DNA from 3 places in the Azospirillum sp. TSH58 genome. Region 3 is predicted to be linked to each of the others. Evidence: riboswitches for the same ligand, from Rfam matches in the RefSeq annotation. Region 3 holds a riboswitch; each other region holds the start of a gene.
What was found. A riboswitch is a leader RNA that binds a small molecule or an ion and turns the genes downstream of it on or off. The one in region 3 is predicted to bind cobalamin.
Positions count from the first base shown of each region.

Region 1: it holds a riboswitch for cobalamin, as region 3 does, so the genes downstream of both, TSH58p_RS01730 (ABC transporter ATP-binding protein) here and TSH58p_RS20515 (energy-coupling factor ABC transporter permease) in region 3, are expected to answer to the same signal.
Region 2: it holds a riboswitch for cobalamin, as region 3 does, so the genes downstream of both, TSH58p_RS26390 (TonB-dependent siderophore receptor) here and TSH58p_RS20515 (energy-coupling factor ABC transporter permease) in region 3, are expected to answer to the same signal.

Region 1 covers NZ_CP022363.1:408,819-418,959, forward strand. The annotation lists gene TSH58p_RS01715 (efflux RND transporter periplasmic adaptor subunit) at 1-206, shown strand, start outside; gene TSH58p_RS01720 (efflux RND transporter permease subunit) at 203-3,298, shown strand; gene TSH58p_RS01725 (hypothetical protein) at 3,307-3,858, shown strand; gene TSH58p_RS32900 (hypothetical protein) at 3,861-4,094, opposite strand; partial or broken gene TSH58p_RS32905 (TonB-dependent receptor plug domain-containing protein) at 4,315-4,484, shown strand; partial or broken gene TSH58p_RS34645 (hypothetical protein) at 4,505-4,608, shown strand; cobalamin riboswitch at 4,704-4,923, shown strand; gene TSH58p_RS01730 (ABC transporter ATP-binding protein) at 5,046-5,912, shown strand; gene TSH58p_RS01735 (ABC transporter substrate-binding protein) at 5,909-6,922, shown strand; gene TSH58p_RS01740 (iron ABC transporter permease) at 6,919-7,947, shown strand; gene TSH58p_RS01745 (ferredoxin) at 7,962-8,747, shown strand; gene TSH58p_RS01750 (TonB-dependent siderophore receptor) at 8,869-10,141, shown strand, end outside.
Region 2 covers NZ_CP022367.1:1,077,777-1,087,917, reverse strand. The annotation lists gene TSH58p_RS26430 (HPr family phosphocarrier protein) at 1-224, shown strand, start outside; gene ptsP (phosphoenolpyruvate--protein phosphotransferase) at 214-1,986, shown strand; gene TSH58p_RS26420 (LysR substrate-binding domain-containing protein) at 2,012-2,482, shown strand; gene TSH58p_RS26415 (hypothetical protein) at 2,662-3,390, shown strand; gene TSH58p_RS26410 (hypothetical protein) at 3,387-3,968, shown strand; gene TSH58p_RS26405 (hypothetical protein) at 3,987-4,766, opposite strand; gene TSH58p_RS26400 (TerC family protein) at 4,966-6,012, opposite strand; gene TSH58p_RS26395 (hypothetical protein) at 6,605-7,129, shown strand; cobalamin riboswitch at 7,183-7,402, shown strand; gene TSH58p_RS26390 (TonB-dependent siderophore receptor) at 7,518-9,446, shown strand; gene TSH58p_RS26385 (ABC transporter substrate-binding protein) at 9,577-10,141, shown strand, end outside.
Region 3 covers NZ_CP022366.1:417,179-427,319, reverse strand. The annotation lists gene TSH58p_RS20545 (acetyl-CoA C-acetyltransferase) at 1-162, opposite strand, end outside; gene TSH58p_RS20540 (alpha/beta fold hydrolase) at 275-1,522, opposite strand; gene phaR (polyhydroxyalkanoate synthesis repressor PhaR) at 2,038-2,697, shown strand; gene TSH58p_RS20530 (hypothetical protein) at 2,845-3,069, shown strand; gene TSH58p_RS20525 (glutathionylspermidine synthase family protein) at 3,153-4,304, opposite strand; gene TSH58p_RS20520 (hypothetical protein) at 4,511-6,439, opposite strand; cobalamin riboswitch at 6,582-6,821, shown strand; gene TSH58p_RS20515 (energy-coupling factor ABC transporter permease) at 6,995-7,675, shown strand; gene TSH58p_RS20510 (superoxide dismutase) at 7,740-8,477, opposite strand; gene TSH58p_RS20505 (hypothetical protein) at 8,605-8,979, opposite strand; tRNA gene TSH58p_RS20500 (tRNA-Ala) at 9,164-9,239, opposite strand; tRNA gene TSH58p_RS20495 (tRNA-Leu) at 9,270-9,356, opposite strand; gene TSH58p_RS20490 (mechanosensitive ion channel domain-containing protein) at 9,492-10,141, opposite strand, start outside.

The DNA of each region.
Region 1 (10,141 bases), on a different replicon from region 3:
TGACGCAGGCGAACCGGCAACCGGCGGTCTGGATCGTCGATCAGGCGACGAGCACCGTCGCGTTGCGCAACATCGACCTTGAACGCTACGACCTCGCCCGGGTCATCGTCGCGCGCGGGCTCGAAGCCGACGAGATCGTGGTCACCGCGGGCGTGCAGGCGCTGCGGCCGGGGCAGAAGGTCCGCATGCTCGGGGCCGGGCCATGAGCGGCTTCAATCTCTCCGCGTGGGCGATCCGGAACCGCTCCCTGGTCCTCTTCCTGATGATCGGGGTCGTCCTGGCCGGAGCCGTCGCGTTCCTGAAGCTCGGCCGGGCGGAAGACCCGGCCTTCACCATCCGCACCATGGTGGTGCAGGCTCAATGGCCGGGCGCCACCCTGGACGAAACGCTCCAGCAGGTGACCGAGCGGCTCGAACGGACGCTGCAGGAGGTGCCGAACCTCGACACGTTGCGCAGTTACACGGTTCCCGGCACGACCGTGATCTTCGTCGATCTGGTCGGGAATACGCATGGCCGCGCGGTGAGCGACACCTGGTACGAGGTGCGCAAGACGGTCAGCGACATGCGGCACACCCTTCCGCCGGGCGTCCTCGGCCCCGGCTTCAACGATGATTTCGGCGACACCTTCGGCATCATCTACGGCTTCACCGCCGACGGGTTCACGCATCGCGAACTGCGCGACACCGTGGAGGACGTCCGCTCGCGCCTGCTCCTCGTTCCGGACGTCTCGAAGATCGAGCTTCTGGGCGAGCAGGACGAGCGCGTCTACGTGGACTTTTCGCTGGAGACGCTGGCGGGGCTGGGGGTCGAGCCCGGCGCCCTGGTCGCCGCGCTTCAGGCGCAGAACGCGGTGCGCCCGGCCGGCGTGCTGCGCACCGGCAAGGAGGCGCTGTCCCTGCAGGTCTCGGGCGCCTTCGCGTCGGAACAGGACATCCTCGACGTCAATTTCGTGGCCGGCGGGCGCATGCTGCGCCTGCGCGATCTGGCCGAAGTGCGCCGCGATCTGGCCGATCCGCCCCAGCCGCTGTTCCGGGTGAACGGCGAGCCGGCCATCGGGCTCGCCATCGCCATGCGCCCGGGCGGCGACATCCTCGCCCTCGGCCGGAACGTCTCGGCGGCGATGGCCCGCATCGGCGCCGGCCTGCCGATGGGGATCGAGGCGCATCTGGTGGCCGATCAGGCGCGCACCGTGGACGAGGCGATCTCCGACTTCATCACGTCGCTGTGGCAGGCCGTCGTGATCGTGCTGATCGTCAGCTTCATCGCGCTCGGCCTGCGGGCGGGGACCGTCGTCGCGATCACGATTCCCTTGACGCTGGCCATCGTCTTCGCCGTGATGGATCTGCTCGGCATCGACCTGCAGCGCATCTCGCTGGGCGCGCTGATCATCGCGCTCGCGTTGCTGGTGGATGATGCCATGACCACCGTCGACGCGATGACCCGGCGGCTTGCCGCCGGCGACCGGAAGGAGGTCGCCGCCGTTTACGCCTACAAAGCTCTGGCCATGGCGATGCTGTCCGGCACGCTGGTTACGATCGCCGGTTTTGTGCCGATCGGATTCGCGCAGAGTTCCGCCGGCGAATACACCTTCTCCATCTTCGCCGTCGTGGGCATCGCGCTGATCGCGTCGTGGCTCGTCGCGACCGTCTTCGCACCCGTCCTGGGAATGATGCTGCTGCGGCCGCCCAAACCGGGACAGGACGGGAAACCCGGCGCCGTGCTGCGGCTGTACCGCCGCGTGCTGGGCGAGGCGATCCGGTTCCGCAGGCTGACGATCGCGACGACGCTCGGCCTGTTCGCCGCGGCGATCCTGGCGTTGGGGCTGGTTCCGCGGCAGTTCTTTCCGCCGTCGGACCGGGTCGAGCTTCTGGTCGATCTCCGCCTGCCGCAAAACGCCTCGATCCACGCCACGCGCGCGGCGGTCGAGCGGTTCGACGCGCTGCTGGGCAAGGAGCCGGGGGTCGCGCGCTGGAGCAGCTACGCCGGGCGCGGCGCGATCCGCTTCTACCTGCCGCTGAACGTCCAGCTCGCCAACCCCTTCATCGGACAGGCGGTGATCGTGACCACGGATGTGGCGACGCGCGACCGGCTGCAATCCCGCCTGGAGACCCTGCTGGCCGAGGAGTTCCCGGACGCCGTCGCGCGCGTGTACCCGCTGGAACTCGGGCCGCCCGTCGGATGGCCGCTCCAGTACCGCGTCGTCGGGCCGGACCCGAGCGAGGTGCGCGAGATCGCGATGACGCTCGCGCAGGTCGTCGCGACCTTTCCCGAGACGCGGCGGATCAACTTCGACTGGATGGAGACCGCCCGCAAGTTGCGGGTGCGGATCGACCAGGACGAGGCGCGGCGCCTGGGCTTGAGTTCGGCCGCCGTCGCCGGGATGCTGAACGCCGCCGTCTCGGGAAGCGCCGTCACGCCCATCCGCGACGGCATCTATCTGATCGACGTTCTGGCACGGGACGCCCGTGGACAGACCTTGTCGGTGGAAACGCTGCGCAGCCTGCCGGTGTCCCTGCCGAACGGGCGAAGCGTTCCGCTGAACCAGTTGGCGTCCTTCGGATACGCCCAGGATCTTCCGCTGGTCTGGCGACGCGGGCGACAGCCGACCCTGACGCTGCAGGCGGACGTGGCTCCCGGCACTCTGCCGGAATCCGCCATCGAAGCCCTGGCGCCCCGGATCGCCGACCTGTCGGCCACCCTGTCGCCGGAATACCGCATCGAGGTCGGCGGGATCGCGGAGGAAAGCGCCAAAAGCCGCGCGTCGGTCTTCGCCGTCATTCCGTTGATGCTGCTCCTGGTGCTGACCGTGCTGATGGTCCAGCTTCGCAGCTTCCAGCGTCTGGCGATGGTGCTGAGCGTGGTGCCGCTCGGTCTGATCGGCGTCGTGCTGGCGTTGCTGGCGTCCGGCCAACCGCTCGGCTTCGTCGCCATCCTCGGGGTCCTCGCGCTCGTTGGGATGATCGCGAAGAACGCGGTGATCCTGATCGAGCAGATCGAGGCGGAGCGGGCCGCTGGACAAGCCGTCCCGGACGCCGTGATCGACGCCTGCGGCTCCCGGTTCCGCCCGATCATGCTGACCGCCGCCTCCACCGTGCTCGGCCTCATCCCCATTGCCTTCACCGTGTTCTGGGGCGCGATGGCCTTCGCGATCATGGGCGGTCTTCTCGTCGCGTCGCTGCTGACGCTCATATTCCTTCCGACGCTCTACGTGGCGTGGTTCGGCAGCCGTGAGACGGGGCGCAGGCCGGTTCCGGTACCCCCCTCGGCGATGCGGCCGCCTCGGAACGCCCGGTCTTGAACGCGGAGATGACGATGCCGATGGAAAGGGAGAACGATGCCATCGACATCAGGCTCAGCCACCTGTCGCAGTTGTTCGACAGCATCGATCCGTCGCCGTTCCGCGAAGGCCGTCTGACGGCGGACGCCGAGGAGTATTTCCTGAGGCGCGTGGGGGCACAGCCCAGGAATCAACCGGTTCGCATCGTCATCCATCTCCCGGCCGAGGAAATGACGCGGTCTCCGCCATTCGACGTCGCCGCCGCGCTGATCGGACACTTCACCGCCTGTGCCGCCGGAGAGGCGAAAAGCATTCGCGAGTCGATCCGAACATGGCGCCAAGCGGCCCTGATCGGCTTCGTGGTGCTGTCCATCTGCCTTTTCCTTGCTTGGCAGATTGCCAATAATCTTCCAGCCCGCCCGGCGACCCGGATTTTGCAGGAAAGTTTTGTCATCCTTGGGTGGGTCTCGGTCTGGAAGCCCATCGAGACCTTTCTTTACGAGTTGCTGCCGCCGGGAAAGCGCCGCCGTCAGCGCCTGCTGCTTCGTCTTTCGTCCGCCGAAGTTGTTGTGCGCTATTGATTTCAGCGTTGTCGCTGACCAATCATGCAGCAGTTCGCTTTGACCATTCCTGGCGAAAGGCGAGATGAGATGATGCGGTGGGGAGGATCGTTAAGGACGGCGCCGAGAAAGCCGGACAGCACGGTCACGGGAAAACGGTGGTCCGCCGCGGGACTCCGGGTCGGAAACATGGTGCAAGCCTCGCGGGCCTGAAGACGGGTGGAGATCGGTGCGTCGCTGAAGGAGACAGCGGTCATGATGTCATCTCCCTGGAGCTGCCAGTGGCGGCACTGAGGCCGTTCGGTTGGGTTGTACCGCATAATGTAATGTTATAACATTACATTCAAAGGCGTGGTGGCCCTCCCCACGCCAAGGGGATTTGGAGGACATTCATGAATCGCCGTGTCAGCCGCGCCCGCCCTCGGGCGGAAACGATACTCTCTTGCCCTTTTGCCACGTCGCCAGCCGTATTGTGCGCCGCCGGAAGCCATCGAGCGCATCGAGGGGGTGCGCGGACCGATGTCATCGCTCTCTACGGGTCGGAAGCTCTGGGCGGTGTCGTCAACGTCATCACCCGCCATGCCACCGATGCCTGGCATGGCAGCCTGACCGCCCAGGGCGGGTTGGCGGCCGGGACGGGCGGAAGATGATCCGCTGCGAATCGACCGGCACCATCGGGGAAGGCCGGGGGTCCTTGCGGGAACGACCTACCGCCTGCCGGACGGGCGCCTGATCTTTGTTCCCGAAACGGGCGCCCCTGGCACACCGTGACCGGACGTCGCCACGGAGGCGGCGTGCATCGCGGTTCCCCAACCTTTTCTGCAACCCTTCGTTCACAAAGCTTGACCGGAACGGCGGGGTTCCCCATGAATGGTGCCGGTACTGGTTCTTCCGGCGGCCTCCGCCGGAAGCTAAGAGGGAACCCGGTGAGCCGCGTCCTGCGGCGAGGCCGGGGCTGCCCCCGCAACTGTGAGCGGTGAGCCGTTCCGTCATTTCCTGCCACTGGCGCCCGTCGGCGCTGGGAAGGCCGGACGGAGCGGCGACGACCCGCAAGCCAGGAGACCTGCCAGCACCACAACGAAACGTCCTCGGGCGGGGTGTCCCGGTGGAACGCTTGCCATGCGCCCAGTCGGATTCCGTTCCGGACGCGGCGTGTGTTCCGCAAGACGTCCGCCAGTTCTCCCCGCCCGCAACGGCAGGAAGCATGGATGGCGCAACCGCCTTTCCCGACACCCGGTTCCACCGCGTCCCATTCGGACTTGCCCGTCCGCGCCGAATGCCGCCCGGCCATCGCGGTCGAGGGGCTGCAGTGCCGGCTGGGTGGGCGCACCGTGCTGTCGGACATCGGCTTTGCCGTCCCGGAGGGCGCCTTTCTCGGCATTCTCGGGCCGAACGGGTGCGGCAAGACCACGCTGCTGCGCTGCCTCGCCGGGTTGCAGGTCCCTTCGGCGGGACGCATCCGCATCGAGGGCGACGATCCGCAGACCCTGCGCCCGGCGGAGTTGGCTCGCCGGCTTGCGCTCCAGGCGCAGGACGCCGCCGCGGCGCTGGGCTTCACCGTGCGCGACGTGGTTGCCATGGGGCGACTGGCCCACCGCCGCTCCGCCTTCGCCGGGGCCGGAGCGGACGACCACCCCATCGTCGAGGACGCGCTGACCCGTCTGGAGCTGAGCGCCCTGGCGGACCGGCCAATCGAACATCTGTCGGGCGGGGAGCGCCAGCGGGTGATGATCGCCCGCGCCCTGGCGCAGCGCCCGCGCATCCTGCTGCTCGACGAACCGACCAACCATCTGGACATTCACCACCGCTTCGCCGTGCTCGACCTCGTGAGAGGCCTCGGGATCACGGTCGTGGCAACGCTGCACGACATCGATCTCGCGGCACGCTGGTGCGACCGTGTCCTGCTGATGGCGGATGGGCGCCTTCAGGCCGATGCCGCGCCGGCGGAGGCGCTGACCCCGGAGCGGCTGACCGCCGTCTACCGCGTCGCCGCTACGGTGGACCGCCATCCCGGCGACGGCCGGTTGCGCATCGACCTGTCGCCCCTGACGGATCACAGATCGGACCGCACATGATCCCGCTTCCTCTCCGCGGCCTTCCTCTGACGCTTGCCCTGATGATGGGCGTTGGCAGCAGCGCCCACGCAAACGCCCATGCGAACGCCCATGCAAACGCCCATGCCCGGCCCCGTCCGGTCGAGGTCGCCAACTGCTTCGAAACCGCCCGCTTCGCCGCACCTCCCAAGCGGCCCATGGTCCACGACACCAACATGACGCAGACCATGCTGGATCTCGGGCTGGCCGACCGGCTGGTCGCCGTCTCCGGCATCGAGGGGGCCGAGCACCGGCTGATCGCGCCGCCCGGCGTGGTGGCGGCTCTGCCCCGCCTTCCCGACCGGTCCCCGAGCCTGGAGGCGGTGCTGTCCGCCGATCCGGACTTCCTGTTCGCCGGCTGGAGCTATGGCTTCAGCGAGGCGCGAGGCCTCACCCCGGCCCGGCTGGCGGAGATGGGGGTCGCCACCTACACGCTGCGGGAAAGCTGCATCCGCATCGGTCTCCGTGAACCGATCAGCATGGACACGCTCTACGCCGACCTGCTGGCGCTCGGAAGCATCTTCGGGATCGCGGAGCGCGCCGAGGCCATGGTGGCCGATTTCCGCCGCCGCGTCGCCGCGGTGACCGACCGCACCGGCACGGTCGCGAAGCGGCCCCGCGTGATGTATTGCGACCAGTGCCACACCGACGGCGCTCCGCTGTCGGTGGGGCGCGAGGGGATGACCAGCCTGCTGATGGATCTGGCCGGCGGACGCAACATCTTCGACGACATTCCCAACAGCTACGTCCGGGTCAGTTGGGAGGAAATGGTTCGGCGCGACCCGCAATGGATCATCGTCAGCGACCACCGCGTCCCCGCCGAGGCCGCCATCCGTCACCTGACCGCCGCTCCGCAACTGGCCGACGTCGAGGCGGTGCGCAAGCGTCAATTCATCGTGCTTACCTATGCCGAGCAGACGCCCTCCACCCGCAACGTCGATGCGCTGGAACGCATGGCGCGGATCCTCCACCCGGAGCGCTTCGCTCGATGAGCCGGTCACGCCTGCTGCCCCTGTCCCTGGCGCTGGCCGCCGTCCTGGCCCTGTCCACGGTCGCCGCCGTCGGATTCGGCGCCGCCGGCATTCCCATTCCCAAGGTCTGGGCGGTGATCGCGCACGAGCTGTGGCCGTCGCTTGCCCCACCTCCCGACGCCAGCCGGGCCGAGCGCAACATCGTCTGGGAGCTGCGTCTGCCGCGCGTGCTGCTGGGCGCCCTGGCCGGGGCCGGGCTGGCCGCTGTGGGCGCCGTGCTGCAAGTGGTGACGCGCAACCCGCTGGCCGACCCCTATCTGTTCGGCGTGTCGGCGGGCGCCTCGGTGGGGGCGGTGACGGTGATCCTGTACGCCGGGACGGTCGCGGGGGCGCTCGGCCTGCCGGTCGCCGCCTTCCTGGGCGCGCTTGTCGCCATGCTGGCCGTCTTCGCGGCCGCGCGCGGACGCGACGGCGTGGTGACCAGCGAACGGCTGGTCCTGACCGGGGTGGCGGTCGCTTTCATCCTGCACGCCGTCACCAACGCCCTGATCGTCACGGGGACGGACCGCGGCGCCGACGCGGCGCTGTTCTGGATGATGGGCGGTTTCGGCACCGCGCGTTGGAGCGTCCTGCCCATTCCCGCCGGGCTGACCGTCGCCGGGCTGCTCTGGCTGTGGCTGCGCGCCGAGACCATCAACACCCTGGCGTTGGGCGACGACGCGGCCCGCTCGCTGGGCACCGACCCGGGCCGCCTGCGGCTGGAGCTGTTCGTGGTCACCGCGCTGATGACCGGCGCGCTGGTGTCGGCCTGCGGCGGCATCGGCTTCGTCGGGCTGGTTCTGCCCCACATCGCGCGGATGCTGGTGGGCGGCCATCTGCGGGCGCTGCTGCCGGTGGCGGCGTTGGGCGGCGCGCTGCTCCTCCTGTGGGTGGACGTCGCCGCCCGCACCCTGTTCGCCCCGCGCGAGATTCCCGTCGGCGTCGTCACCGCTCTTGTCGGCGGCGCCTTCTTCCTGTGGCTCATGCGCCGCCGCCCGGCGGCCTGACGGAAAACCACACCATGACGTCGTCCCATCCCGTACCCGCACGCGCCATCGTCCTCTACGGACGCGCGTCCTTCGATCATGGACAGAATCTGAAGGCGCTCGCGGCGTCCCTCGCCGATCTCCACGCCGCACGCGGCGTGCCGGTGACGGTCGGCATCGCCCACGCCGACCTGTCCGGCCCTGCCCTGCCGGCGGTGCTGGCGGAACTGGAGCGGGCGGGCACGACGGAGGCGCTGGTGATCCCCAGCATGGTGCCCGCCGATCCCAGCCTGTCAGCCTGGCTGCCGGGCGCGCTCAGTCACTGGGCCGGCACGCAGGGCGCCGGCATGACGGTCCGTCTGGCGCCGCCGGTGGAAAGCGCGCTGGACCTGCCCGCCGCCCTCGACCGTATCGCTTCTGGTCCGGCAGAAAGGCTGGCCGACGTGCGCGAGACGGACCCCAGCCTGGGCAAGCCCGGCTGGTCGGCCATCCCCGAGCATGGCCGGCAAGTCTTCGTCTGCGTCGGTGCGCGCTGCCTGCACCGCGGCGCCGATGCGCTGTATCAGCGTCTGCGCGAGGCGATGAAAGGACACCGCGCCCTGAACGCCGGCCCGCGCCGGGTGATGTGCGCGCGGACGAGCTGCCTCTACCCCTGCAACCGCGGGCCGCTGCTGGTCGTCCAGCCCGACGCGGTCTGGTACGGCGATCTGACGCCGGAACGGATCGACCGCATCGTCCATGGCCATCTGCTGACTGACCACCTGTCCACGGGGGATGTTCTGCACCGCAACCCACCGCCGGAGGAACCGGCCGTGGGCTGACCCCGCCTAACCGTCCACCCCTTCCTCTTCGTCTGACCCCGCTTCACCCGGCCACCGCGGAACGCACCCGTTCCGCGGAACGCCTTCCCTTGTCCCGACTGAATCCTGCCGGAGAACATCCATGCCCACCTTTCCCACCCGCCACGGAGGTTTCCGTCCTCGGTCCCTCGCGCCGCTGCTCCTGCTGTCGGCCTCCTTCGGTCCTGGCGCCGCCCTCGCGGAGGACGGCGAGCCGCCGGTCACGCTTCCTCCCGTCACCGTCACCGGACAGCGCATGGACGCCGCCCCCGCCGGGCTGGCTCTCGACGTTCCCAACAGCGGAGGCAGCCGCCTGGGCCTCACCCCGCTGGAGACTCCGGCCAGCGTCGAGGTGATCTCCGGCCAGACCATCCGCGACCGCGGGCAGACCAGCGTGACCGAGGCCGTCACCCAGAACGCCACCGGCTTCAGCTCGCTGGCCGCACCCGGCAACGGCGGCTCGTCCCTGGCGACCCGCGGCTTCTCCGGCCACGGCTCGGTGATGCAGCTCTACGATGGGACGCGGCTCTATGTCGGATCGGGGACCGTCACCTTCCCCTTCGACACTTGGTCGGCGGAGCGCATCGAGGTGCTGCGCGGACCGGCCTCCGTGCTTTATGGCGAGGGTGCGATCGGCGGAATCGTCAATGTGGTGCCGAAGCGCCCGACCACGGACCTCCGCAACGAAGCCATGGTCGCCATCGGCACCGACGCCCAGCGCCGCGCCGCCTTCGGCAGCGGAGGTCCGCTGACCGAGACATTGTCCTACCGCCTGGACGTGAGCGGCAACCGGTCCAACGGCTGGGTCGACCGGGGCGGCACGAAAAACCTCGCGCTGTCCGGGGCGGTGACGTTCCGGGCCACGCCGGACGTGTCCGTCACCCTCTCCAACGACCATGGCGACCAGCAGCCGCAGGAGTATTTCGGGACGCCGCTCATCAACGGCGGCATCGATCGCGCGCTGCGGCATCGCAATTTCAACGTGGCCGACAGCGCGATCCGCTACCGCGACAACTGGACCCAGCTCAAGTCCGAATGGGCGGTGTCGGACGCCCTCACCCTGCGCAACACCGCGTACCACCTGACGAGTCACCGGCACTGGAAGAACGTGGAGAGCTACGCCTGGAGCGCCGCCACGCAGCGGATCAACCGCAGCAGCTACATCGAGATCTATCATGACCAGCGGCAGGTCGGCGACCGCTTCGACGCGACGTGGCGCAGCCGGCTGTTCGGCATGAAGAACGAGCTGGTCGGCGGCTTCGACGTCAACCGGATCACCTTCAAGAACAGCAGCAACTCGCCCTATGGCGGGACCAGCAGCGTCGATCCCTTCGACCCGTCGCCCGGCCTGTTCGTCAATCTCGCGGGCACCACGG
Region 2 (10,141 bases), on a different replicon from region 3:
ACGCCCGCGCGGCGGCGAAGTTCGTGAAGCTGGTCGCCACCTTCGATTGCGAGATCGAGGTGCGGCGCGGCGAGACGCAGGTGTCGGGCGAGTCCATCATGGGCCTGATGATGCTGGCCGCCGGCCCCGGCACCTCGGTGGAGCTGTACGCCTATGGCCGCGAGGCCGAGGAGGCCATGGCGGCGCTCGTGGATCTGATCACCCGCAAGTTCGATGAAGACTGACGTTCCGGCCGCCGGCCAGGGGCGGTCGTTGCGCGGGTTGGGCGTTTCGCCCGGCATTGCCATCGGCCCGGCCCATGTGGTGGAGAGCGGCGCCGTCCGCGTTCCCGAATACACGCTCACCGCCGATCAGGTGGAGGCCGAGGCCGCGCGCTTCACCGACGCCTGCGGCAAGGCGCGCCGCCAGATCCGCAAGCTGAAGGCCAAGGCGCTGGTGCTGCCCGGCTCCGCGTCGGAGGAGATCGGCTTCCTTCTCGACGCCCATCTGGCGATGGTCACCAACTCCCGCCTGACGCGCGGCGTCGAGCGCCGCATCCAGCAGGAGCTGGTCAACGCCGAGGCCGCGGTCCAGGCGGAGATCGCCACCATCGCCCAGACCTTCGCGAGCATGGAGGACAGCTACCTCGCCGGGCGCATCGCCGACGTGCGCGAGGTGGGGCGGCGCCTGATCCGCAACCTGATGCGGCACGAGTATCAGGCCTTCTCGATGCTCAACCCCGGCGCGGTGATCCTCGCCGAGGAGCTGACCCCGGCCGACACCGCCCTGCTCGACCCGCGCCGCGTCGCCGGCTTCGCCACCGTGCTCGGCGGCGCCGAGGGGCACACGGCGATCATGGCGCGCTCGCTGGGCATTCCGGCGGTGCTGGGCGTCGGCGGACTGCTGTCCGGTCTGAAGAACGGGATCACCGTGATCGTCGACGGGGTCCAGGGGCGCGTCATCATCGACCCCAGCCCCGAGGTGCTGGAGGACTACCGGCAACGCCGCGCCGAGCGCGAGCGCGAGCGCGAGCAGCTGAAGGGCCTGCGCAAGCTGCCGGCGGTCACCCGTGACAACACCGCGGTGACCCTCCAGGCCAACCTGGAGCTGCCGCGCGACCTCGACCACGCGCTGGAGAACGGGGCGCAGGGCATCGGTCTGCTGCGCACCGAGTTCCTGTTCATGAACCGCGACCAGTTGCCGGACGAGGACGAGCAGTACACCGTCCTGCGCTCCATCGTGGAGGGCATGGGCGGGCGCACCGTCACCGCCCGGACCATGGATGTCGGCGGGGAGAAGCTGGCCGGCTGGATGGCGGGCCGCTACGGCGAGCCGGCGAACCCGGCGCTCGGCCTGCGCGCCGTCCGGCTGGGCCTGCGCGAACCGAAGCTGCTGGAGACGCAGCTCGCCGCCATGCTGCGGGCCGGCGTCCACGGGCCGCTGCGCATCCTGCTGCCGATGATCTGCTCGGTCGCCGAGGTGCAGCGCGTGCGCGAGATGATGGGACAGGTGGCCCGCCGCCTGCGCCGCCGCGGCGTTCCCATCGCCGACCCGCTGCCGCCGGTGGGCGTGATGGTGGAGGTGCCGGGCGCGGCGCTGTCCGCCGACGCGCTGGCCTACGCCGCCGACTTCTTCTCGATCGGCACCAACGACCTGACGCAGTACACGCTGGCCATCGACCGCGGCGACGAGCAGGTCGCCTCGCTCTACGACCCGCTGCACCCGGCGGTGCTGCGCCTGATCCAGTTCACCATCGAGGCGGCGCTGCGCGCCCGCATCCCGGTGTCGGTCTGCGGCGAGATCGCCGGCGATTCGCGTTACACGGCGCTGCTGCTCGGGCTGGGCGTGCGCGACCTGTCGATGGTGCCGCCGGCCATCCCCCTGGTGAAGCGGCGGATCCGCAAGCTCGACCTCCAGGAGGCCACCCGCCGCGCCCGCGTCATCATGGACCAGAGCGACAGCGGGCGCATCGCCGCCCTGCTGGACGACTTCAACGCCGTGGGCTGAGGCGGCGGGGGCTGAGGCGGCCATCGTGACGGCCGGCCGCGTCAGCCCCACGTCATTTCGCCCTTGGCGACCTTGGCCCCGATGTCGCGTTGCGAACCAGCGCCCGGTCGCGGTCCCCGACGACCTCTCGTCCTGGCCGTTCATCGCCAACCTGTCGCTCAAGGACCCCGGCCTGTGGACCTTCCGGCGCGGCGCGGAGGAGCGGACCTTGCGGGTCCAGCCGATCATGAGCGTCAACGCCACGCCGGCGGCGCTCGCCGCGGTGCAGGCCGGCGGCGGCTTCGCCGTCCTGCCCGAATTCCTGGTGGCGGAGGAGATCGCGGCGGGCCGGCTGGTTCCGCTTCTGCCGGACTGGAGCCTGCCGTCCGGCGGCATCCATGCCGTGTATCCGGCCACCCGCTTCCGCCCGCTGAAGGTCAGGGCCTTCGTCGACATGCTGCGCGACACGCGGAACTGGCCGACGCGTCTGCGCTGGGACGCCCAGCCGCAGCCCTGATGCGCATTCCAGAGAAGAACCCGCCCCAATCGGACAATCTCACCAGTTGTTGACAACCCCCCATTGTGAAATACTGACTTGCCCATCCGCTGAGGCGCGGCCTCCGGCGGACAGACCAGAATTGGCGGGCCTCCATTTTCAGGAACACGGGTCTTCAGGATCACGGAAAGGCAGGCAGGATGCGCTCTGGACGACAGAACGGCGGCCGCGCGCCGGGAGCCGCCCTTGATCTGACCATGGCCTTCGACCGGCGCGACACGCTGTTCACCCGGGCCGCGGAGCGGATGTCCGACATCGTCGCCAACCCGCCGAGCGGCCCCCATGCCTTCGACCTGCTGAACGGCGGCATCCGCGAGCTGTCGAGCCTGATGATCCGGCAATTGCCCCTGGCGACGGCGCGCGAGGCACGCCTCGCCCACGCCCTCTGCCAGGAGGGGATCGTCGAGGACACGAAGGCTTTGGCCCTTGGCGAGGGCGTGGCCCTGTTCTTCGACCGGCTTCAGGCCGCCGCCGATCAAGCGGGCATCGGTCCTGACATGGACCAGCGTCCGGTGCTGGACGCCATGGCGGCAACACCCGCGCAAGAGCTGGAGGGGGTTCTCGCCACGCTGCGGGTGTGCCGCGCCGCGATGGCGGAGCAGGAAACCGGCGCCGAGCGGCTGGTCCCCCTTCTGGACGACGCCATGGCGGCTCTGGAGCGCATGGCGCAACGCGAGGCCGTCGCCCGCTTCGACCGTGCGGCGGACGCCATCGAGGCCGCGATGCCGAAGGCCCTGCCGACCAAACCGACCGAGCGCATGCTCGCCGCCGGGGCCAAGGCGGGAAGCGTGGCCCTGGACGCGGCGCGGCGGATCTATCAGGCGATGGCGTCGGAGTTCCTGTCAGCGAGGAAAGGGGTCGGGGAATGACGGTCGCCTTGCCCATCACAGCGCCGTCGGCCGGGTTTCTCAAGGATCGCATCGCCGGGCCGCTCGCCCGCGGTCTGGTGACGATCCTGCGCGGTCGCCGCGGCGATCCGCCCCCCGCCGAGCCGGCGGCGACCCGCGTCGACATCCACCGGCAGCCGTTGCGCACGGCTCTGGACTGGCACCAGGACATGATCGCCGTGTGGAAGCGGAATCCCACTTTCGGTCCGGGCCTGCACGACGACCTGAAAAGCACCGGGCTGCTGCCGCGCTGCGTCATCCTGACGGCGCGGGACGGCGGGCCGCTGTGCTTCCGCTACATCGGAGAGCCGACCCGCCGGGTCTTCGGCGACCGCTGGGCCGACCAGAACATCGGCAAGCCCCACCTCGAGGACGTGCACAGCGCCTACGCCCAGGCCATCGACGCGCAGTACCGGGAGGCGGTGGAGGGCGGGGAGCCGGTGTACAACCATCTCGTGATCACCGGACTTCCCCGTCCGCCCGTCAATTACCGGCACCTCCTGTTCGGCTGGTCACTGGGCCATCGCCGTCAGGCCCTGCTGGCGCTGATCGACTCCTGACGCAAACGGCCCTTCACGTCAGGCCGCCCGGGCGAGGTCGGCGGCGAGCTGCGCCAGATCGCCCAGGAACTGCGCGCGGCTGAAGCGCACGAGGTGCATCGGCAGCGTCTTCAGGCCGATCTGGTTGTAGGTGATGCCCGGCTGGTCGTCGATGTGGCGCGGCCCCATCTTGCGCTCCGCCCAGACCGGGACGATGTCCGGATCGACGACCGAGATGAACCAGGTCGGCGACCACAGCAGCCACGCCGCCAGCTTGTTCACCCGCTGGCAAATCGGGAACAGGCCGCGGCCCTGGAAATCGGGGCGCGTCCATCCCGCGTTCGTCCACACCACCCGACCGCGCGTGCCGTTGGCGGTGTCGGAGGTGCAGGTGCACCATTCGCCGTCCGGAGCCTGGGCGGCCGGATCGTCGTAGAACACCGTCATGGCGTTGAAGCGGTCGCCGATGGACTGCGTGCTGCAATCGTAGAGCAGCCCGGCCTGGGCGGTGACCACGTCGCCGGAGGCGGCCGTCCCGCAGATCCAGAAGGCGTTGGCCGGAGTCAGGGAGCGGCAGGCCGGATGGGCCGCCGGCAGCATCGGCTCCCAGGAGCCCGCGGCCACCGCCGCCTCGTTGACCCGCACCAGCGCCGGCATGTCGAACACGACGGAGAGCGCCACCCCGCGGCCGGACGCCAAGGCGACGAGTTCGTCGCGGGCGGCCTGGAGCAGGCCGGACAGGGGTCCCGACGGGATGGGGAGAGCGGACAGGGCGATGGAGGCCGGTTGCGTGCCGTTGAACTGCGTGCCGGTAAGCATGGATGTCTCTTCCTTGGGTTGGAAAGGGTTGGCGGAAGCCGCCAAGCGGGGCGCCATCCGCCCCGCACATCCACATCATCGTCACCCCGAAACCGGCATTACTACTTTTACGAATGCCGTGACCCGGAAACGCGCGGGGCGCCCGATCCACCGGACCGGACGCCCCGCCGTTTTCCTGCCGCCCTTTGGACCGGGCATCTTAGCGGCCCTTGCCGTCCGAGGGCACGGCCGCCGCCTCGCTTGAGGAGGCCGGGGTGGACCCGCCGGCGCCCTTGGCCGGGCTGCCGGGCACCCACCAGCGGCGGGCCTCGCCGTCCGCGGCATCGGGGGCCGCGTCCGCACGGGTCTTAAGCATTGAGAAGACGATGGAGCCGCCGACCAGGAAGGCCGTGATGCCGAGCGCCACCGCCGTCGGCATCTTGTAGATGTCGATCATCAGCATCTTGGCGCCGACCACCACCAGAACCAGCGACAGGCCATACTTCAGGTAATGGAAGCGGTGGATGATCGAGGCCAGCGCGAAGTAGAGGGCGCGCAGGCCGAGGATCGCGAAGACGTTGGAGGTCCAGACGATGAACGGGTCGGTGGTCACCGAGAAGACCGCCGGGATGGAGTCCACGGCGAAGACCAGATCGGTGAACTCGATCAGGATCAGCACGAGGAACAGCGGCGTCATCATCCGCACGCCGTCGCGCATCACGAAGAACTTCTGCCCCTCGTAGCCGTCGGTCATGCGGAAGCGGGAGCGGACGAACTTGACGATCCGGTTGTTCTCCATGTCCGGCTCGTCGTCCACCGACATCAGCATCTTGATGCCGCTGAAGATCAGGAAGGCGCCGAAGATGTAGATGATCCAGTGGAATTCCTGGATCAGCGCCGTGCCCGCCACGATCAGCACGCCGCGCATCACCAGCGCGCCCAGGATGCCCCAGAACAGCACCCGGTGCTGGTATTGCGGCGGCACCGCGAAATGCGTGAAGATCAGCGCGATGACGAAGATGTTGTCGACACTCAGGCTGTATTCGATCAGGTAGCCGGTCAGAAATTCCAGCCCCTTCTGCGACCCTTGGAAATGAAAGACGCCGGCCGCGAAAATCATCGCCAGCGTGGAATAGGCCGCGCAGCGCATCAGCGCCTCGCGACCGGAGATCACATGGGATTTCTTGGAAAATACACCAAGATCAAAGGCCAAAAGCACGCCAACGAAGACGGCGAAGCCGGCCCACATTAAAACGATCTGATCCATGGAACTGTCCCTTGCTTCATGCACTCCGCTCCCGCAAGCGGAGACTTCGATCGTCACATGAGCAGTCCGACATCACCGGTGCGCCACGGCGGGACGCATCGGCCAGAGGGGCCCGGACTGGAAGCGCGGCCGCAAGGTCTGCGGCCAACGGAAAGGCGCGCGACGGCTCGGCCGCGGCGCGCCAGGACACCCGCCTCCATCGTTCGCCGTGGAGACGTGGCGGTCGGTCAGGATGCTGGTTCGCTGCGGTCCATGTCGATGTCTCCCAAAGGCCCGTCGGGGGGGCCATCGTCCGGCGGTGGACCTTGTGGGGGAGCGGGACCCAGGGGGAAGGACAGGGCCAGCTTCCGCAAGGCCGCGCCAAAGCGACGGCTCAATGGGAAGTCCGACATCACAGCGCCGGGCGACGCTGCCAGAGGGGCCCGGACCTCAACCGTCATGTAGTCAGGCCCCCTCCCGGCGACAAGAGGGGGTCATGTCCTTTCCGGACGGTGATCGGAGCGATGATCCCGGACGGCGGCCCGGCCAGCCGATCGCCTCAAGGTTGCCGGAAGCAAAACCATGATCTTTCTTTGCGAAACCCGTTTCATCATTGGATGATTTCGTGCCGATGGCCTGTTCGTACCGATTGAAGGCAATCCACGGCGGGGCATCCACAATGACACGGCGTTCCATTCTGCTCGGCTGCCTGCTGGCGGCCGGACTGGCCGGTTGCGGCCCACGTTTGGAGACGGTTGAAAATTATGTCCTGCCCGTCAGCGAGGCGGGAAAGCTCTGTGTCGCCCAATGCAAACAGGCCAACACAGTCTGCCAGTCCGCAAAGGAGCTGGCCCTTCAGACCTGCCGTGCCCAGGGTGTGACCCGCGCCCAGGCCGAGTATCAGGGCTATCTCACGTCATTGCCCAAGGATGTGGATAAGAAGAAGATCAAGACGTTCAGCGACTTCAACCGGGAACCCAGCTGCTACAGCAACCTCACCTGCTATTCCGATTACAAGGACTGTTACAAATCCTGCGGCGGCCGGATCGAGGCGCAAACCTATTGCGTCAGCAATTGCAAGGAAATGGTGCCGCCCATGCCGGACGGGTCTCCGGTCGGACCGAAAACCACGCTCTGACACCGGCTGAGCGAAAGGAGCGGATTGCGGCTTGACCGCAGCCGTTCCGCCCGCGTAGCTTCGCATCCGACGGTTGCCCGAAAGGGCTGAAAATGGGAACACGGTGCGGACCCCACGGCGATTTGCTGTGCGATGGTTCTACGCCGGGGCTGCCCCCGCAACTGTAAGCGGCGAGTCGTCCATCGGAATGCCACTGGGATCGCGATCCTGGGAAGGCGATGGGCCGACGATAACCCGCGAGCCAGGAGACCTGCCGTCAGTCGTGGTCACACGCGAACACGTTCGGGCGGGGTGCACCGAAGGTCGTCGAACCGGGATTCCGTTCGCGGAGACCCCGGTGGGGCTTCGTTCGCGGTGACGTGCCACCGGCGTCCCGCCCGAGGTCTCAATGAGTGTCCGCGTTCCCCGTCTTCACCGGACGGCGTCCTTCGCCGCCCTTCTGGGAAGCCTTGCCCTTCCCGTGTCGGCCCTCCCCACGCCGGCCTTCGCCGACTCCGCCACCATCACGACGCTTCCGCCGGTCTCGGTGACCGCCAACCGCGTCCCCACCGCCGCCGAGGAAACCGGCAGCGCCCTGACCGTCATCACCCGCGAGGAGCTGGAGCAGCGCCAGACCCAGCTGCTGTCCGACGCGCTGCGCGCGGTGCCCGGCGTCGCCGTCAACCGCACCGGCCCGATGGGCACCCTGACCCAGCTGCGCATCCGCGGGTCGGAGGGCAACCAGACGCTGGTCCTGATCGACGGGATCGAGGTGAACGACCCGGCGTCCGGCTCCGAATACGATTTCGCCAACCTGCTGGCCGGCGACGTGGAGCGCGTCGAGGTGCTGCGCGGCCCGCAGAGCGCGCTCTACGGCTCCGACGCGGTCGGCGGCGTCGTCAACATCGTGACCCGCCGCGGCGCCGGCGCCCCCCGGTTCCGCGCCGCCGTCGAGGGCGGGTCCTTCGGCACCGCCGCCGGTCGGGCCTCCTTCGGCACGGGGACCGACCGCTACGACCTGTTCCTCAGCGGCCAGGGCGTCACCAGCGACGGCGTGTCGGTCGCCGACAAGCGGCTCGGCAACCCGGAGAAGGACGGCTACCGCAACGGCACGCTGACCGGAAACGCCGCCGTCCGCCCGACCGAGCGCAGCGAGATCGCCGTGACCGGCCGCTACACCCGCTTCCGCACCGACACCGACGGTTTCGTCGGCGGGCGCGGCGCCGTCGATGACGGCACCAGCACCGCCGGGGAGCAGTATTTCGGGCGCCTCCAGGGCAAGATCGCTCTTCTCGACGGCCGGTGGGAGCACATCGTCGGCCTGACCCATGGCCGCCAGCAGCGCGACTACCGCGACGCCGCCAAGACGGTGACCAGCCGTTACGACGGGCGCAAGACCAAGGCCGACTACCAGACCAACCTGACGCTGGAAAGCGGTCCCGCCGACCATGTGCTGACCGCCGCCGTGGATCATGAGGAGGACAAGGCGATCAGCCGCAGCGCCTTCTCCAGCTTCGACCGCTCCATCGGCTCCACCGGGCTGGTCGGGCAGTACAAGCTGGGCCTGTTCGACCGGCTGACCCTGACCGGCAGCGTCCGCCACGACGAGAACGACCTGTTCCGCGACGCCACCACATGGCGCACCACGGCGGCCTATCTGGTCGAGGAGAGCGGGACGAAGCTGCGCGCCTCCTACGGCACCGGCGTCAAGAATCCGACCCTGTTCGAGCTGTACGGCTACACCGCCACCTACGCCGGCAACCCGAACCTGAAGCCGGAGCGGGCGCGCGGCTGGGACGCCGGCTTCGACCAGTCCTTGTGGGGCACGCGGGCGGCACTGGACGGCACGTGGTTCGACCAGCGCATCCGCGACCTGATCACCGGCACCGGGCGGACCTCCGTCAACATGCCGGGCGAGTCCCGCATCCGCGGTTTCGAACTGGGGCTGTCGGTGGAGCCGCTGGACCGGCTGACCGTCCGCGGCTCCTACACCTGGACCGACGGCGAGGATTCCGCGGGGGCGGAGCTGGTGCGCCGGCCCAAGCAGCTCGCCAGCCTGAACGTCAATTACCGCTTCCTGGAGGACCGGGCGAACGCCAACCTCGGCGTCGTCTACAACGGGCGGTCCAGCGACTGGGCCTACGACCCCTTCTACAACCGTCAGGTCGTGACCCTCGCGCCCTACACGCTGGTCAATCTGGCCGGCTCCTACGCGGTGTCGGAGGGGGTCGAGGTCTTCGGGCGCGTGGAGAACCTGTTCGACCGCCAGTATCAGGAGGTCTGGACCTACGGCGCGCCCGGCCGGGCCGGCTATCTCGGGCTGCGGCTGCCGCTGTGAGACCCATCCGTCTCGGGCTGGCCGCCGCCGCCCTCTTGCTGATCGCGGGGGGCCGGCGGCGGCCTGGGAGGCGCCGCCCGCAAAGCCGCAGCGCATCGTCTCCCTGAATCTCTGCGCCGACGAGCTGCTGTTGCGGCTCGTCGGGCCGGAGCGCCTCGCCGCGGTGACGTGGCTGGCGCGCGATCCCCGCGCCTCCACCGTGGCGGCGCTGGCGGCGCGGGTGCCGATCAACCACGGGCTGGCGGAGGAGATCCTGCCGCTCGACCCCGACCTGATCGTCGCCGGACGCTACACCACGCGGGTCGCGGTCGGGCTGCTGACCCGGCTGGACGCCCCGCTCCTGGAGCTGGACGTCCCCCAGAGCGTGGCCGGGGTGGCGGAGCAGATCCGCGGCCTCGCCCGCGCCGTCGGCGAGCCGGAGCGGGGGGAGGAGCTGGTCGCCGCAATGCGCTCCCGCCTCGACGCCCTGCCCCCCGCGGCGCCGGGACCGCGCCCGACCGCGGTGGTCCTGCGGCCCAACGGCTTCGTCGCCGGGTCCGGGTCGCTGGTGGACGAACTCCTGACCCGCGCCGGGCTGGAGAATCTGGCCGACCGCCTGCCGCTGGGCAGCCAGGGCGCCCTGCCGCTGGAGGCGATCATCCTGGGCGGTGCCGATGTGCTGATCGTCGACGCCGCACCCGACGCGCCGCCGTCGC
Region 3 (10,141 bases):
GCCCAGGATGACCTCGGTCACCTCCGCGGCGTCGGTCTTGGCGCGGCTCAGCGCCTCGCGGATGGCGATCTCACCCAGGTAATGAGCCGGCACGGTGCTGAGCGCCCCGTTGAAGCTTCCGATGGGAGTACGCGCTGCGCTGGCGATCACAACCTCGGTCATGTTGACGCTCCTCAGATTTTGTCAGTTTTATTATCGTGTCAGTGGGCCGCACGGAGTGGGAAAAACCTTATGCGCGGATTTCCCGCAATGCAAGACACCTGACTGGCTGCGGTTATCCTGCCGCACTAAGCCATTCGGCCAGGGGTCGCCAAACGCCTGTTTCGGCACCGGCGCTGACCACCATGCCAATATGACCGAGCGGCGGCCTGATCATTTGCGCGCTGCCGATTGATCTTGCCAAGGCCACGGCGGAGGACGGCGGAACGATGCGGTCGCGCTCCGGGATCAGCGCCAGGACCGGCATCCGCAGCCGCGCCGGCTCCACCGGCAGGCCGGCGACCAGCCATTCGCCGCGCGCCGTGTCGTTGCGGCCGTACCAGCCGGCCAGCGTGTCGCGGGCCACCCCGGCGACCAGCGGCACCCCGTCGTTCAGCCAGTCCTCCAACGACACGAAGGCGAGCGCGGCGCGGCTGTCCGGCTCCATGCGGGCGAACTGCGAGAATTTCTTCAGCGCCAGCAGCGGGTCGAGCTGGGCGAACAGCCCCTGCAGCACGTCCACCGGCAACTCCCCCCAGGCGTCGAGCAGCGGGCCGAAAGGCTGGAAGAAGGTGGCGGCGCGGCGGGCCATGGCCGCGTCCTCGGCGTGGAAGTCCCAGGGGGTGGCGAGCAGGCCGAGCGCCGCGACCTCCTTGGGGCGGCGCTGCGCCAGCGCGGTGGCGAGCAGCCCGCCCATGCAGTAGCCGACCACCGGAACCGGACGGCCCACCGCCTCCACCACCGCGGCCAGGGCCCGCTCCAGCCGCCCGGCGATGTAGTCGGTCAGGCTGTAGCGCCGCTCCCGCGGGCCGGGCGTGCCCCAGTCGATCAGGAAAGGGCGCAAGCCCTGCGCGGCCAGCCAGCGCATCAGGCTTTTGCGCGCCGACAGGTCGAGGATGTAATGGCGGTTGACCAGCGACGGCACGAACAGCACAGGCGTGCCGGTCGCCGGGCCGAGGGCGCCGTAGTCGAGCAGGCGGGACGCCCCTTCCGTCCACAGCACCGGCGGGTCGGGCAGATCGCGGCGGTAGGGGTGGCGGCGGTAGCGCTCGATCCCCGTCAAGGCGAGGGAGAGCTGGCGGCGGACCTCCCGGTCAACCGCCTGGGCGAACGCGTCCGCGTCGGCCGCGGCGATCCGCCGGCGCAGGTCCTCCGCCCGCTCCCGCAGATGCGGCTTCCATGGCAGCGAGCCGTTCCTCAAGTGCGGCAATCCGGCGGAGGAGCTGAGCAGTGTCGCCGCCACCGTCGCCAGATGCAGCGCCAGGGGCCGGGGCCCCAGCCGCGGGGTGGGGCGCGGGGGGATCGTGGCGTTGTCCCCGGTCACGCGGCTCTCCTTGGAAGGACGGCCCTTGGGAGGATGGCCCTTGAGAGGATGGCTGGGACGGGGCCGCCTGGAAGGGGGCCGGCATCGGATTCCAGCCGGTGCCCGGCGGGCTGGCGTAGGCGAAGCCGCCCGGCCCCAGGACGAAGGGCGCCATCGCCGCGGCGCCCTGCGCCATCATCTGGAACAGGCGGGCGGCGGCATCGGCCATCTCGGGATCGGCGGCGCAGGCCGCCCATTGTTCCTGCCACAGGTCGAGGTACCGTTGCGCGAGCGTTTCCAGGGACGGGCTGTCGGATTCGGACGATTCGGCCATGGCCGGGAGTATATGAGGGAGGCGGTGCGCTTGACCAGAGCCGCGAAGGACCGATCGAAAATGTCGCAAATCCTGAATTATCGGGAGGATATCCACCTGCGGTCGCAGCGCTGCGGCACAGCACTGGACAGGGTGCATTCCTTCGAGTAGTCCTTATATCTGGAACATTCCCGCCGCACGACCCTTCTTGAAAGAAACAGCGATGGCCGACAAGGAAGACCAGAAGTCCGCGACGATCACGATCAAGAAGTACGCCAACCGGCGGCTCTACAACACGGCGACCAGCAGCTATGTGACGCTCGACCATCTCTGTCAGATGGTCAAGGACGGCCTCGACTTTGTGGTCTATGACGCGAAGACCGGAGAGGACATTACCCGCTCCGTCCTGACGCAGATCATCGTGGAGGAGGAGAGCAAGGGCCAGAACCTGCTGCCGATCAGCTTCCTGCGCCAGCTTATCGGATTCTACGGCGACAACATGCAGTGGATGGTGCCGCGCTACCTCGAATATTCGATGCAGTCCTTCTCGCGCAACCAGGAGCAGATGCGCGACTATTTCCAGAACACGCTGGGCGGCATGTTCCCCTTCGGCCGGCTGGAGGAGGTCGGCAAGCAGAACATGGCGATGTTCGAACGGGCCATGCGCATGTTCTCGCCCTTCGGCGGCGCCGAGGACGGGCAGCCCGGCGAGCAGGCGATTCCGCCCCGCCCCGCTGCTCCCGGCCCGTCCGCCGCTCCGTCCAAGGGTCCGGCGGCGGTCGGCCACACCTACGAGGAACTGCAGAAGCAGATCGACGACCTGCAGAAGCAGATCGCCAGCATCGCCAAGCCGGCCCGTCCGGCGAAGCCCGAAGGGAAGTGAGCGGCGGCGCCGCCAATCGCATCGACGGCCATCGCATTCACGGCGTTGCAGCGCAGGGCGGGGAAAGTTCCCCGCCCTTTTCTGTTTTTTCGGCACCAGTGGCGCGCCCGGCTGTTTGTTCAACGGAACGGTCAGAGGAGGAACGCCATGAAGACCGAGCTGCAGATGACGATGGAACTGGAGGTTGCGGACATCCAGGACGCCCACCGGTTCGAAGAGAAGCTGCGCGGCTGGCTGCGCCACCAGAGTCAGGTGGTGTCGGTGTCGGCCACCCACAGCGGCGTCGGCAACGACGTCGCGTGGCGGGACGCCCGCCGGGCGGCCTTCGGCTCGCCGTTGCCCAATCCCTTCGCGCCGGGCCGCGGCCGCTGATGTCCGCAGGTTGATCGCCGCCGAGGCGCCCGTCCGGCTCCCCATCGGGACAGGGCGGGCGCACTCCGCCTTGAGAAGGCGCGTCAGCCGCGGAAGATGTGCGGCACCATCGCCGCGTCGGAGCCGACCCGCGGGTCCGCCGATTCACGGACCGACATGCCCAGGCACTTGTCCCCGATGATCCAGCAGTGCAGGAGCGCGTGGACGCCCTCCTCCTCGAAGATCGGCGGGGTTTCCAGCCAGACCCGCCCTCCCGGATACTCGGCGCCGCCGGTGTCCGAGATGGCCCGGCCGTGCGCCGTCATGCGCTGGGCCGCGTCGTCCAGCCCGAACAGGCTGCGCTCCGTCACCGCGTCGCAACCGGCCAGCTCCTCGGGGTCCAGCGCGGCGCGGCACAGGTTGGGATGGCGCGGGTAGAGCGCCCAGAGCGTCGCCAGCAGCCCATGGTTCGACATCGGCCAGCACCACAGCGGCGACAGCATGCTCATGCCGCCCATCCGCAGCTTCTGCAGGAAGGCGTCGTCGGCCAGCCCCTGCCAGGGGTAGATCTTCGCCAGCCAGGAGGCCGCCCGCCCCTCGTCGTCGATGAAGCGCTGGCCGTCCCAGCCCAGGCTCTGCAGCGGCAGTAGATGCGTGGCGATTCCGGCCTCCGCCGCGGTGGCGGCCAGATAGACCAGCTCGCTCTCGCGCATCGGGTCGGGGGTGGCGCAGGCGAGATGGACGAGGCCGCGGCCCGGCATGCCCGCCGCCAGCTCCTCCCAGCGCTCCACCAGCCCTTCGTGCAGGCCGTTGAACTGGTTGGCGTCGCCCATCAGGGCCTCGCGCCAGTTGCGCTGGATGATCGAGGCGGCGAACAGCCCCTCCGGCGTGTCGTAGTTGCAGGCCAGCAGCTTGACCGAATCGCGCCCGTCATAGGCCAGCGTCAGCCGCCCGATCAGCGCGCCGGCCCGCTCGTTCAGCCGGCCCGCGGCCCAATAGTCGTTCCAGGAGGCTTCCAGCAGCCGCGCCACGCCGCCGCGGACCCCCAGCCGGGCCAGCGCCCGCCCGTCCACCGTCGCGCGCAGCGCCTCGCGCAGCATGGTGTGCAGCTCGTCGGCGACGCTCTCGATCAGGTCGATCTGATGCGCGGAGAATTCGTACCGCACATCCTCGCGCCAGAAGGCGCCGGCGTTCATGGCGCGGACGCCGAAGGGGTATTTGCGGAGCCCCGGACGCCAATCCGCACGGGGTTTCATGACTGCTCTGCGCATCGTGTGCTTACCGGGCCGCCGGATTCAATCCATGGTTTTCCCCGCTGCGGCGCGCGCCGCGCGACCGTCCGGGATTCGGTGGGGGCGGATCATTGCGGCGCAAACGCGCCAACACAAGCGCCTTGCACGCCCGTCCCTCCGTTTTTCCACGCTTCCCCTCGCGGATCTCACAGGACGGGTGGGAACGCCCGTCAGTAAGCGCGGCCGGCCAGCCAAGCCGCGATGGCGTTCTCCATCGCCTCGGCGGTCGGATCGCCGTGCGCCGGGCCGCGTCCCACCATGGGAAGCCGGGCCGCCACGGCGATGTCCTCCGCCGGGGCGCCCGTCCCGACGAACAGGTCGCAGCGCCGCAGCAGGGCGCACAGCCCGTCGAAGCCCAGCCGCCCGACCGCGTTCAGGCAGGCGGCCCCCGTCTCCCCGGCGATGCGCGCCGCGGCCCCCCTGGCGGCCTCCTCGCCGACCAGGATCAGGGCGGTGTCGCCCCGCGCGGCGAGGCGGCGGCACAGCTCCGACAGGCTCCCGCTGCCGGCGGACGCGGACAGGCCGACCGCGCAGCGCCAGCGCGCCGCAACGCCCTCGGCCAGAAGCGCGGCGGCGGCCCGCTCGCCGGCGGGGGAGGCCCAGACCTCGGTGGCCGGGTCCGGCTCCCCGCCGGCGAGCGCGGCCAGCAGACCGGCGGGAGTCGTCGCGACGTGGGTCAGGAAGGCGTCGGCGTAATAGCCGCGCACCGGCCGGCCGACCTTGCAACCGAGGCGGAGCGGCGCCCCGCTGTCCTGCATCAGGCGGTTGGCGAAGCTGGCATCCTCGCCCCGGACTGGGTTGATCGTCAGGTCGAAGGCGCCGCTGAACTGCTGGCCGATCTCCTGGCGCACCGCGGTCACCAGCGCGTCGTCGGGCGCCCGCCCCTTCAGAGGCGGCAGGGTGACCCGCTGGTTGACGTAGGGGCAGAGGGCGAGCGCCGCCTCCGCGTCCGGCGTCGCGAAGACGGTGATCCGGGCCAGCGGCAAGGCCCGCCGCAGCTCCCTAAGGAAGCCGGATGCCCGCAGCACGGCGCCGCCCCCGTCCAGCAGGAACACGCCGACGTTCCGGATCAGGTCGCTCGGAAAGGGCGGCGGCTCGCCGGGGACGAGCGTGCGGCGGCGGACGGCGGGGCCGGAGTCCCGCAGCAGAGCCACCGCCGGGGCGGTGGAGGCGCCCCGCGCCGGCGGCACGAAGCCCCAGGTCCCCTCGGCGTCCGGCCGCGCCAGCGGCTCCACCAGGGCATGCTCGGCGCGGGCGACGGTCGCCGCGTCGGTCACCCAGGGGAAGAAATCGCGCAGCGGAAGGGTGCCGCCGCCGACCGACCGACCCGCCGCCTGCAGCGCGTCCCATTGCCGGACCGCGCCGTCGTAGCCGTAATAGACCTCCTTGAACGCGACCTGCTCCCGCGTCGCGTAGGCGAAATGCTGGAAGACCAGCCCGCCCGCCGCCGTCTCCTCGTGCAGGAAGGGGCTGGCCGCACCGAGTTCGACCTCGGATCCATCGGGCTGCGGGCGCACCAGCCGGGGCGGGACATGCGAATGCCAGACATCCCCCGGCCGATACCGCCAAGTGCGCAGCCATTCGTAGGCGCGGTAATTGCCGTATTGGTCCAGCCGGTCGAGGACCAGGGACGGGCCGACGAAGAAATGGCAGAGGTACAGCGCCGCCGTGCGCGACGGCGAATCGAGGAACATCCGGCGCGCACGGGTGATCTGCTCCGCCGTCCACAGCTCGTCCGCATCGACCTGCCAGAGCAGGCATTCCTCGGTCATGGCGGCCAGCGGCGCGGTCACCATCTCCACCTTGCCCTGCCAGAAGACGCCCGGCGGCTTGCGGTAGACCGACACGCGCCCGGGCTCCTCCGCGGCGATGCGGTCGAGATACTCCGAGGTGCCGTCGCTGCTGCGGCCGTCACGGTGAAGGTCCTGCGGGACGCGCCCGCCCCGCTGCGCGCACCAGGAGGAGTCGCGGACCTGCTCCGCCACCCCCTCCACAATGTGCCAACGCCAGGGAAAGGGCAGCTGGCGGAACACCTCCAGGTGATAGCGGATGAAGGGATCGCCGTTCAGCACGATGGTCAGGAAATGAACCGGTAGCATGCCCGCAATCCCGTCCTTCGCCCGTTGATCCGGCCTCGCGCAGTCCGCAGGACCTTGTCGGTTCCGCGGGAGCGGTGTCAAGGAAGCCATGCGATGGCGCGGACCGGCCGCCACCCCTCTTGACGGCGGGGGACCCCGCCCCTACCCTGGCGCCGGTTATGGTTCCCCGCGCCTTCCGGTCGCGGGGCTAAGAGGGAAGCCGGTGAGCCGCCCCGAAGGGGGAGACACGGCAAATCCGGCGCTGCCCCCGCAACTGTGAGCGGTGAGCGGCATCGTCCTTTCCGTGTCACTGGCGCCGCCTGCGGGAACGGGCGCCGGGAAGGCCGGACGGTGCCGCCTTGACCCGCAAGCCAGGAGACCTGCCGTAACCGAACGTACGTCCTCGGGCGGGGTGCCCCGGTGGTCGCTTGCCGATGTCCGGCCCGACGGCCGCCCGTCTTCCGCAAGCCGTCCCTCCGGTGCGCCCATCCAGGGGACCAAGGGGGTTGCGATGCCGGTGCCTGCCAGCAACGACGCCCCTCCCAACGCATGGCAGACTCGGAAAGGGCATAGAGCATGCACATCGAACCCGGCGTCGTCGACGGCGCCAAGATCGCTCTCAGCTACGCGACGGCCGCCGGCGGCTTCGCGATGGCCGGAAAGCTGGCGCACAACGACGTCCGCAACAACGGCGGGGTCGCGCCGCTGGTGCTGCGCAGCCTGATCGCCACCGCGCTGGTCTTCAGCTTCTTCGAGGTGTTCCCCCACCACCCCGTGGGCGTGTCGGAGGTTCACCTGATCCTCGGCTCGACCCTGCTCCTGCTGTTCGGCGCCGGTGCGGCCTCCATCGGCCTCGCCGCCGGCCTGCTGATCCAGGGCCTGTTCTTCGCGCCGTTCGACCTGCCGCAGTACGGCATGAACGTCACCACGCTGCTGGTCCCGCTGTGGGGCATCAGCCTGCTGGCGAAGCGGATCGTCCCCGACGCCACCCCCTATGTCGACCTGAAGTACTCGCAGGCGCTGGCCCTCTCCACCGCCTACCAGGGCGGCATCGTCGCCTGGGTGGCCTTCTGGGCCTTCTACGGCCACGGCTTCACCGCCGAGACCATGACGGAAGTCGCCTCCTTCGGCGCCGCCTACATGACCGTCATCATCGTCGAGCCGCTGGCCGACCTCGCCGTGCTGGCCATCGCCAAGGCGCTGCGCCGCCAGAGCCAGGGGCCGCTGTTCAACGTCCGCCTGCACCAGGGCGCCTGACCGGCCACTTGGACCGGATTGTTCGTGTGAAGGGCGGCGGGGATGACCCGCCGCCCTTTTCCGTTCAGATCACCAGCTCGCCCTTGCGGATCGCCGCGTAGCGGCGGTTCACCGCCCCCCAGTCGACGACGTTCCACCAGGCCGCCAGATAGTCGGCGCGCCGGTTCTGGTACTTCAGGTAATAGGCGTGCTCCCACACGTCGTTGCCCATCAGCACGGGCACGCCCTCCATGGCCGGGGAATCCTGGTTCGGACGGGCGGCGATGGCCAGCTTGCCCGACGACGGGTCGGCGGTGACGAAGACCCACCCGCTGCCGAACTGCCCGGCTCCCGCCGTGTTGAAGCGCGTCTTGAACTCGTCGAAGCCGCCGAAGTCGCGGGTGATGGCGGCCCCCACCTCGCCGTCCGGGGCGCCGCCGGCGTTCGGCCCCATGATGCTCCAGAACATGCTGTGGTTCGCGTGCCCGCCGCCGTTGTTGCGCACCGCCGTGCGGATGCTCTCCGGCAGTTCCGGCACGCGCTTCAGCAGGTCGGCCAGCGGCATCGACTGGAGGTCGCCGTGGTTGGCGAGCGCCTTGTTGAGATTGTCGACGTACGCCTGATGGTGCTTGCCGTGGTGCACGCTCATGGTCGTCGCGTCGATGTGCGGCTCCAGCGCGGCGGGGGCGTAGGGCAGCGGCGGCAGCGTGAAGCCCTTGCCGCCGGGGGTCTGGGCCAGGACGAAGCGCGGCGCCACCGCCAGCACCAGCGCGGCGGCTCCGGCGGACAGCAGAAGTTGGCGGCGATCCAGGCGAACGGACATGAGACCTCCCAATGTGTGTTTCGTGCCGAACAGCGGGGAAGCGACAGCCTCAGTGCGCCCCGCGCCTCACTCAACAGGGCAATGGGCGTACTCACTCGGTACCGGCGTACGGAACGCCGCCCGATTCTCAGATCCGGACTTTTCCCGCCGGCCCGGCGGACGCCGAGCGGGCCAAACCCATCGCCACGCTCCGCAAGCGCCCCAGCCGGAATCGCGAGGGTGCGGCCGCCGGCTTCCGGACCGGAGCGGCCGGAGCCGCTTCCGCCGTCTCGCGGATCCTGCGGGCGCGGCGCTCCCGCAGCAGCAGGCGCATCACCTCCTCCTCCGTGACCGGGCGTCCGGCCTTGGCCGAGGCGAGGCTGGCGGTGTCCTGGAGGGCGGCGACCTCGGCCAGCGTGCCGGTCAGCCCCTTGGCGGCGGCGGTGTCCAGCGCTTCGCGGTGAATGGCGAGAATGAACGGTTTCAGCGCGCGGTCGGGCGTTCCGTGCGGCGGTGTCGGCATGGCGGAAGGGCTCCGGGGATTCGTTCGATCGGGTGAGCCATCATCCAACCGATAACGCCGCGGCGGCAAAGACCCCTACGGATTAGCCCCGCCGCCCCGATTCGGGGAGACCGAAGCCGGACCGGCATCTGTGAAATTCGGAGAAGTTCGGGAAAAACCGGCATCCTGCCGGGAAGGGGAGAGTTGGTGGAGCCAAGGAGGATCGAACTCCTGACCTCTACAATGCCATTGTAGCGCTCTCCCAGCTGAGCTATGGCCCCACTATACTCTCAGACCAACACAAGAGGTGTTGGTGCGCTTGGAGGGACTCGAACCCCCACGGCCTTTCAGCCACTAGGACCTGAACCTAGCGCGTCTACCAATTCCGCCACAAGCGCATCGTCTACTCTTGCATCCCGCGTCTCTTGGGGTGACGCGGGAGCGCTGATATAGCCGTGCCGCCGCCGGGGCTCAAGCGAAATCGACATGGCCCCGTCACTTTTTTGCAGGACCGCGGGAGGTGGGCGGCCCTCCTACTCCGCCGCCCCGGCATGGCGCATCCGCCCGGTGCCGGCGGCCCTCGCCTCGCCGCCCATCCCGGCCAGCGCCTCCGCGGCGCCGCGGGCGATGTGCAGCGTGCGCTGCGGCAGCGGGAAGTCGATTCCCAGCTCGATGAAGCGCGCCTTCATGCGGCCGTTGAACTCCCGCCCGACGTTCCATTGCTGGATGGGCAGCGTCTTGATCCGCGCCTTGATGACCGCGGCCGACTCCTGGAAGGAATCGACCCCCAGCACCTCCAGCGGCTCCAGGATCAGCGGCGCGAAGCGCGGGTCCTTGCGCAGCTCGTCGCCGATGCCGTGCAGCACGGAGACCACGCGGTCGGCGTTCTCGTGATAGGGGATGGCCACGTCGAACACGTAGTAGCTGAAGTCCTTGGTCATGTTCGACACGCTGGTGACCGCGCTGAAGGGGATGGTGTGGACCGTCCCGTCGAAGTCGCGCAGGCGGATCGTGCGGATGTTCATCCCCTCCACCAGGCCGCCCTTGCCGCCGACATTCACCACGTCGCCGACCGAGATGGTGTCCTCGAACAGGATGAACAGGCCGGTGATGACGTCCTTGACCAGGGTCTGCGCGCCGAAGCCGACGGCAAGGCCGACCACGCCGGCGCCGGCCAGCAGCG